One region of the Devosia sp. SL43 genome, then DNA from elsewhere that is predicted to be linked to it. Evidence: predicted binding sites of a transcription regulator. Region 1 holds the regulator's gene; the other holds the start of a gene.
The links. The regulator HrcA, encoded in region 1, represses chaperone genes, less so after heat shock. The targets are predictions, from matches to a motif close to GTTAGCACTCNCNNNNNGNGAGTGCTAAC.
Positions count from the first base shown of each region.

Region 2: IM737_RS17535 (co-chaperone GroES) is a predicted target of HrcA. The motif match lies at 1,680-1,708, and genes of this name have one in related genera.

Region 1 is NZ_CP063401.1:2,665,177-2,669,590, forward strand. Features, by position in the region: gene IM737_RS13125 (class I SAM-dependent methyltransferase) at 1-469, opposite strand, end outside; gene grpE (nucleotide exchange factor GrpE) at 533-1,114, opposite strand; gene hrcA (heat-inducible transcriptional repressor HrcA) at 1,178-2,251, opposite strand; gene rph (ribonuclease PH) at 2,391-3,107, shown strand; gene IM737_RS13145 (hypothetical protein) at 3,104-3,244, shown strand; gene IM737_RS13150 (non-canonical purine NTP pyrophosphatase) at 3,241-3,882, shown strand; gene hemW (radical SAM family heme chaperone HemW) at 3,872-4,414, shown strand, end outside.
Region 2 is NZ_CP063401.1:3,586,066-3,590,479, forward strand. Features, by position in the region: gene groL (chaperonin GroEL) at 1-1,291, opposite strand, end outside; gene IM737_RS17535 (co-chaperone GroES) at 1,346-1,636, opposite strand; gene IM737_RS17540 (DUF427 domain-containing protein) at 1,819-2,181, shown strand; gene IM737_RS17545 (hypothetical protein) at 2,721-2,912, shown strand; gene IM737_RS17550 (DMT family transporter) at 2,972-3,937, shown strand; gene IM737_RS17555 (sigma-54-dependent transcriptional regulator) at 4,069-4,414, opposite strand, start outside.

The DNA of each region.
Region 1 (4,414 bases):
CCATATGCTGCCGCTCGCCATGCGGCCGGCTGAGGAGCCACGCGCTGGGCACGAAGATGTCGAAGATCAATTGTCCATCAGGCTTGAGATGACGCTTCACCGCGGCCAGAAAGCGCAGGATGTCGGATGTCTCCGTCAGGTGCAGCAGCGAATTGGCGGCGATGGTCACCGCGTCGAAGCGCCGACCCAGATCGAAGTCCCGCATGTCGAGTGCGGCGAAGGTGATGGTTAGGCCCGCTGCATTTGCCCGCTGCCGGGCGCTTGCGAGCATGGTCTCGGACAGATCGCCGCCGGTGACAACAGCCCCGGAGCGCGCCAGCGGCAGGGTGAACCGCCCGGTGCCGCAGGCCAGATCGAGCACCTGGCGACCCGCACCACCGGCTGCCGCGACATAGAACTGCTCCATGTCGGGATCATCCGGCAGGACCAGATCATAGAGTTCGGGCTGGTCGTAGAGATCGTCTGCCATTCCATCCTCCCAAACAAAAAGGGCGCCATTGCTGGCGCCCTTCATACCGATATGCGTGCGGTATCAGACGCTCTTGTCGATGGCTTCGTCGGCTGGGGCGTGGCTTGGGCCGCCCTTGGCGACGCCGACCATGGCCGGGCGCAGCACGCGGTCGCCGATGGCAAAGCCCGCCTGGACTACCTGCACGACCGTGCCTTCCGGGCGCGAGGGATCGGGGACTTCGAACATGGCCTGGTGGCGATGCGGATCGAACTTCTGGCCTTCGGCCTCGATCGGCTTGACGCCATGTTTGGCCAGCAAGCGCTGCATTTCGCGCTCGGTCATCTCGATGCCTTCAATCAGGCTCTTGGTGGTCGCGTCGCCATTTTCGCGCGCTTCGGCCGGCAGCACCATCAGGGCGCGGCTCAGCGCATCGGTGGCCGACAGCATATCGCGGGCAAAGCCAGCAATGGCATAGCTGCGCGTGTCATTGACGTCGCGCTCGGTGCGCTTGCGCAGGTTTTCCATCTCGGCGATGGTCCGCAGCACGCGATCCTTGAGCTCGGCATTTTCGGCGCGCAAGGCCTCGACCGGATCGACCTCTTGGGTCTCCAGGATTTCGACTTCAGGCGTCTCGCCAGAGGCGGCGTTTTCGTCGCTCATCATTGTGTGTTCCGCAATTACTGAATTTGTCCCGCATATCGGCCAATCCAGCGGGATTTTCAACCCTTACCGCTTGCGCGCCATCATCGCCGTGATGACGTTGGCGGTATAATCCACCACCGGCACGATGCGGGCATAGTTGAGGCGCGTCGGGCCGATGACGCCCAATACCCCCACAACCTTGTCATTGGCATCCTTGTAGGGCGAGAGGATGACGGAGGACCCGGACAGCGAAAACAGCTTGTTCTCCGAGCCGATGAAGATGCGGACGCCCTGCGCTTTCTCGGCGTCGCCGAGCAGGTCGAGCAGGCCTTCCTTGCTTTCCAGCTCGTCAAACAGCTGGCGCATGCGCAGCAGGTCGTCGCTGGCCATGGCGTCGTTGAGCAGGTTGGCCCGGCCGCGCACGATGACGGTTGGCTGGCTGGTGGCCGAGGGCTGGCTGAGCGTGGCGATGCCGGCATCGACCAGCTTCTGCGTCAGCTCGTCGAGCTCGGCGCGTTGTTCGGCGCGTTGTTCGGCCAAAACCTTACGCGCTTCGGCAATGGTGCGGCCCACCACGTGATGGGCCAGATAATTGCCCGCCTGGGTCAGTGCCGATGCGGTGAGGCCGGGCGGGATATCCATGATGCGGTTTTCCACCTGCCCGTCCTGGCCCACCATGATGGCCATGGCGCGGGTCGAATCGAGCCGCACGAATTCGATATGGCGCAACACCATGTCGGCCTTGGTGGCGATGACCACGCCGGCGCCCTGGCTGAGGCCTGACAGCAGCTGGCTGGCTTCGGTGAGGACGTCTTCGACCTGCCCGCGATGTTGGCCCTCGATCTGCTTGGCGATCTGGCTGCGCTCGCTTTCGTTCACCGAGCCGACTTCGAGCATGGCGTCGACGAAAAATCTTAGGCCTTCCTGCGTCGGCGCCCGTCCCGCCGAGGTATGCGGCGCCGCGATCAGGCCCAAATCCTCGAGATCGGCCATCACATTGCGCACCGAGGCCGGCGACAGGCCGGTCTGCAGCATGCGGCTCAGGTCACGCGAACCGACCGGCGAGCCGGTGTCGAGATAGCGCTCGACGATCTTGCGAAAGATGTCCTGGCTGCGGGCGTTGAGCACACTCAAAAAGTCTTCGGGGGGCTTGCTCATCCGGTTCGATAAAATCGTCCGCTTTAACTGTGGTGCATCATTTAAGCGCAAAGCCGCCCTGCGCCAAGCCGCCGCCGCTTGTGAGCGCGTCCGCATAGGGTTAAGAGGCGGTTAATCGCAATTTTCTTTCGGATTCTTGATGCGCCCTTCCGGACGTGAGCCCAATCAGATGCGCGCCGTGACCATCGAGCGCAATGTCTCCCAGAAAGCGGAGGGCTCCTGCCTCGTTTCCTTCGGCAATACCAAAGTGCTCGTCACTGCCTCGGTCGAAACCAGCCTGCCCGGCTGGCTGCGCGGCAAGGGTCAGGGCTGGGTCACCGCCGAATACGGCATGCTGCCCCGCGCCACCGGCTCGCGCACCCGTCGCGAAGCCACGGCCGGCAAGCAGTCCGGTCGCACCCAGGAAATCCAGCGCCTGATCGGCCGTTCGCTGCGCGCGGTGGTCGATATGCAGCTGCTCGGTGAAAACCAGGTGACGCTCGATTGCGACGTGCTCGAAGCAGATGGCGGCACGCGGACCGCCTCGATTACCGGCGCCTATGTGGCATTGGCCGATGCCATTGCCTGGATGGACGAGCGCAAGCTGACCAAGGGCAAGGCCCTGCGTGATTCGGTCGGCGCGGTCTCCTGCGGCATCTATCGGGGTACGCCGGTGCTCGATCTCGATTATCTCGAAGATGTCGAAGCTCATACCGATGCCAATTTTGTCATGACCGGCTCGGGCAAGTTCGTCGAAATCCAGGGCACCGCCGAACAGGTGCCGTTCTCGCGCGATGAACTCAACGCGCTGATGGAGCTGGCGGAACAGGGCATTGGCGAATTGACGCTCCTCCAGCAGACGGCGCTTTCAGCATGATCGCCTGGTTGATGAAGAAAATCGCGCCCGCCCCCAAGCCGGTGCAAGCGCCGCGCAGCATGTCGCCCGAAAATTGTGCCCTGTGGCGCGACGTGGCGCGTGCCCTCGATGCCAAGCCCAAAGGCGTCATCAAATGAGTATCGCCCGGCTCCGCGAAGGTGATCGCCTGGTGCTGGCCACGCACAATGCGGGCAAGCTGAGGGAATTCCAGGAGCTGTTCGAGCCCTACGGTCTTGAGCTGGTGTCTGCCGGCGAACTTGGCCTACCCGAGCCGGAAGAAACCGGCACGACCTTTGCCGAAAATGCCCGCCTCAAGGCCCATGCGGCCGCGCAAGCTTCAGGAATGCTGGCGCTGAGCGATGATTCGGGCCTGTGCGTCGATGCGCTCAACGGCGATCCCGGCGTCTATACCGCCGACTGGGCCGGTGTGCCGCGTGACTTCAACCACGCCATGAAGCGGGTCGAAGATGCGCTGCAGGCGGCCAATGCCACCTCGCCCAGCCAGCGCAAGGCCAATTTCAATGCCACGTTGTGTCTTGCTCATCCTGACGGACGCGACGTGATCTATCACGGCCGGTGTTTCGGTACTTTGGTCTGGCCGCCGCGCGGCGACCGCGGTCATGGCTATGATCCGGTGTTCATGCCCGATGGCTACGACATCACTTTTGGCCAGATGCCGCCCGAGATGAAGCACTCCTGGTCACCCGGCCAGCAGGGCCTGTCCCATCGCGCGCGCTCGTTTGCGCTGTTCGTGGAGAACCAGATTGAGCAATAAGCCGAACGACATGTTTGGCGTCTATGTGCATTGGCCCTTCTGCGCGGCCAAGTGCCCCTATTGCGACTTCAATTCCCACGTCCATCGCGGCCCGTTCGACGAGATCGACTATGTCGCCGCCTATGAGCGCGAGATCGCCACGGCCGCCGAACTGGCGCCGGGCCGGGTAGTGCAGTCGGTGTTCTTTGGCGGAGGCACGCCGTCGCTGATGAACCCGCAATCCACCGGCCGCATTCTCGATGCGATCGCGAAACACTGGACCGTCGAGAAGAACGCCGAAATTACGCTCGAGGCTAATCCGACCAGCGTCGAGGTCGATCGCTTCAAGGGCTACCGCGCCGCTGGGGTGAACCGGGTGTCACTTGGTGTGCAGTCACTGCGCGAGGGTCCGCTGGCGGAACTCGGTCGTCGTCACACGGTGGATGAGGCCATCGCCGCCGTGCGTATCGCCCAATCGGTCTTCGAGCGTTCGAGCTTCGACCTGATCTATGGCCGCCCCAAGCAGACGCTCGAAGATTGGGAAGACGAACTC
Region 2 (4,414 bases), 920 kb from region 1:
CGCCCTTGACCTTCATGGCGTTCGAAGCGCGCAGCAGCGCGACGCCGCCGCCGGGGACGATGCCTTCTTCAACAGCAGCGCGGGTAGCGTTCAGCGCGTCGTCGACGCGATCCTTGCGCTCCTTGACTTCGACTTCCGTCGAGCCGCCGACCTTGATCACTGCAACGCCACCAGCCAGCTTGGCCAGACGTTCCTGCAGCTTTTCCTTGTCGTAGTCCGAAGTGGTCTCTTCGATCTGCGCCTTGATCTGGCCAACGCGGCCCTGGATGTCTTCGGACGTGCCGGCACCATCCACGATCGTGGTGTTTTCCTTGGTGATCTCGACGCGCTTGGCAGTGCCGAGCATGTCCAGGGTCACGTTCTCAAGCTTGATGCCGAGATCTTCGGAAATCACCGAACCACCGGTCAGGATGGCGATGTCTTCGAGCATGGCCTTGCGGCGATCGCCGAAGCCCGGAGCCTTGACGGCAGCAACCTTGAGGCCGCCACGCAGACGGTTGACGACGAGGGTCGCGAGAGCCTCGCCTTCAATGTCTTCGGCAATGATCAGCAGCGGGCGCTGCGACTGAACCACAGCTTCGAGGATCGGCAGGATAGCCTGCAGGTTCGAGAGCTTCTTTTCGTGCAGCAGGATCAGCGGATCATCGAGAACCGCAGTCATCTTTTCGGCATTGGTCACGAAGTATGGCGACAGGTAGCCGCGGTCGAACTGCATGCCCTCGACGACGTCGAGTTCGGTTTCAGCGGTCTTGGCTTCTTCGACGGTGATGACACCCTCGTTGCCGACCTTCTGCATGGCCTCGGCGATCATGTCGCCGATTTCCTTCTCGCCATTGGCGGAGATGGTGCCAACCTGAGCGACTTCGGACGAATTCTGGATCGGAGCCGAAGCGGCCTTCAGCGCTTCGACGACCTCGGCAACAGCCAGGTCGATACCGCGCTTGAGGTCCATCGGGTTGAAGCCGGCGGCAACAGCCTTGACGCCTTCGACAACGATGGCCTGGCCGAGAACGGTTGCGGTCGTGGTGCCGTCACCGGCGATGTCGTTGGTCTTGGAAGCGACCGAACGCAGCAGCTGGGCGCCCAGGTTCTCGAACTTGTCTTCGAGTTCGATTTCCTTGGCGACGGTCACGCCGTCCTTGGTGATGCGCGGGGCGCCGAAGGACTTTTCGATAACGACGTTACGACCCTTGGGGCCGAGGGTCACCTTGACCGCATTGGCCAGGATGTTGACGCCGCGCAGCATCTTGTCGCGTGCGTCTGTAGAGAACTTTACTTCTTTGGCAGCCATGTGAGGCGCTCCTTAAAGTGTGGAATGGAAAGGACGACGGGGCAGTGAAGTCGCTTAGACTTCGACGATGCCCATGATGTCGGATTCCTTCATGATCAGCAGGTCTTCGCCATTCAGCTTGACCTCGGTGCCGCTCCACTTGCCGAACAGCACGCGATCGCCAGCCTTGACGTCGAGGGCGTTGATCTTGCCAGCATCGTCACGAGCGCCAGGGCCGACCGAGACGATGACGCCTTCGCTTGGCTTTTCCTTGGCGGTGTCGGGGATGATGATCCCGCCTTTGGTCTTTTCTTCACCGTCGAGACGACGGACGACCACGCGGTCGTGCAGAGGACGGAAGCCCATGTTTTGCTCCTATGGCAACATTCTGGAATGCAATTTTGGCACTGTTAGCACTCGCGATTGTAGAGTGCTAACAGGGTGAGGGGGATATATGGCTGAGGCCTCTGGGTGTCAAGGCAAGTGAACCGAAGTTTTGTCTCGCGCGTTGAGCCGGATCGATCCCAACCGTCTGATGGCAGGTAATTATGACGCGTCAATGTCTCGACAAAGATATCAAGATCACCCCGGCCAAGGGCCGCGTGCATGTCATCTTCGACGATGCCGAGATCGGCAGCTCGCTGAACGCGTTGGAGCTCGACGAGCCGGGCGCGCCATTGCGGGTCTATTTTCCGCGCGAGGACATCCAGCCTGGAATTCTGGAAGCCACCGATACGCACACCACATGCCCGTATAAGGGCGAGGCCTCGTATTACACGATCAAGACGCTGACCGCCGATGGCCCGGACCAGGTCTGGTACTATCCCGATCCGTGCCCGCTGGTGGAGCCGATCCGGGATCATCTGGCGTTCTGGGGTGATCGCATCGAAATTCGCTACTCCGAAGTGTAGGCGTGCCAGAGCGCCGCCTGGGTTGCGGTTATCGTGTGGTCGCATGCCCAAGAGGGCAGCGAGCGGACCCCGAGACGGCTTTCGCCTCTGGTAAAGTAAAAAGTGAGACGGAAGCCGTCTCGGGGTGCCGGTTTTTGGAACGTTTCCGGCGGCGGGTTGTCATAGCAACCCACGGCCGAAACGCGAACCTGTGGGAGAAGGCAAAATCCCCACCCGGCCCACCCCACCACTGTTCGCCTGCAGGCCGCCGTGTGGGGTGATGGGGCGGAGTGTACCTGAAGCTTTGGGGGCGGGGAGAAGCGGGATAAGTCGGAAGAAGGAAGGGTACCCCCACCTAACCTCCCCCTGAAGAGGGGGAGGGACAGATCGAGTTTGGCCCCTCGATACAGCGACGAACCACTGGGCGGGTTCCTCCCCCTCTTCAGGGGGAGGCTAGGTGGGGGTTCCTTTGCTTTTGTTTTCGCTGAACTGCAGACGACCGGTTACCGACCGCAACTTTCCCCCTTTCCCCGCGCGCCAACCTGCGCCATAACGCGGCCATGACCCAAGATAGCACCCTACAGATCAAGCTGCGCCTCAAGGGCGGCAGCGGCCCGAATGCCAACTGGCATTGGGAAATCCATGACGCCACCGGCAAGGTGATCAAGACCGGTTCGGCCGTTGGCCCCGAACACAAGGCTTTCGCCACTGCGCGCATCGCCAAGGAAAAGCTGGAAGCCACCAAAGGCTGACGCACCGGCGGGGCGCTGCGGCGGCCCGCACTTCCTTTCGTCCCAGCGACGAGACTGCCGTGACCAGTTCCCCCAATGCTGCCTCGACCGGCCCTGCTCAGCGAGCAGGCGGGCCTTTGCGCGGCATTGTGCTCAAGGTCGTGTCCGTGGGCTTTTTCGTGGTCATGGCCACATTGCTCAAGGCGACCGAGACGATCCCAGCGGGGCAACTGGTGTTTTTCCGCTGCCTATTCGCGATCCCACCAGTGCTGATCTATCTCGCGTGGCGTCGCCAGTTGCGCACGGCCCTGCACACGCGGGATCCGAAGGGGCACATCGTGCGGGCCTTCATTGGCGTTGCTTCGATGGGGTTGGGCTTTTTCGCCCTGACGCGCCTGCCGCTGCCGGAAACCACCGCCATCCAGTATGCTGCGCCACTGCTGATCGTGGTGTTTAGTGCTCTGCTCCTCAAAGAGCGGGTGCATCTGTTTCGCTGGACCGCCGTCATGGTCGGGCTGGTTGGCGTCGTCATCATTCTCTGGCCGCGCCTGACAGTATTTTCGGCCGGCACGCCGATGGACGATGCGACGACGATCGGCGCTCTCGCTGCCCTGGCCTCGGCGGTGCTGTCAGCCTTTGCCATGATGCAGGTGCGCAAGCTGGTGCAGACCGAGCGTACCGAGGCGATCGTCATCTACTTCTTCATCAGTGCTTCGATCCTGTCGCTGCTGACCGCGCCGTTTGGCTGGGTGTGGCCGACGCCGCAGCAAGCCGCACTGCTCATTGGCGCCGGCGTCGCGGGCGGGGTGGGGCAGCTGCTGATGACGTCGTGCTACCGCTATGCAGACATGTCTGTCATCGCGCCGTTCGAATATGTCTCGTTGATCCTGACCATCATCCTGGGCTTCGTCGTCTTCGCCGAGGTGCCGACGCTGACCATGATCATCGGCGCCAGCATCATCGTGCTGTCAGGCATCGCGGTGATCCTGCGCGAGCACTATCTGGGGCTGGATCGGGTCAAGGCCCGGGAAGCGAATACGCCTTAGCGCCACGCCCTCGTGGTTCTGTTCTCGTGAAGGACTCGCACCTCACCATGAGGCTACTGGGATACCGAGTTAAAAGTAGTCCTCATGGTGAGGTGCGCCTCCTGGCGCCTCGAACCACGAGGGCGTGCCACTCAGCTCGCCTGAGCCATCTCAGCCCAGCCCTGACGCTTGCGGTAAATCGTCGACGGACTGATCTCCAACGCCGCAGCCGCGAGCGAGACATTGCCGCCGAAGCTGGTGATCGCATCTTCGATAATGCGCTGCTCCTGCTGCCACATCGGCAGGATGGCGGGGCGGCGCTCGGCGCGGGGCGTCTCGCTGACTGGTGCGAGGCCGCGCGATTCGATGTCGGCGGCACCGAGCATATGCGGGGTGATTTCGCCGCCATCGCACATCACGACCAGTCGGCGAACCAGGTTTTGCAACTGGCGCACATTGCCTGGCCACTCAGCTGATGTCAGCAGGCCAGCGACTTCG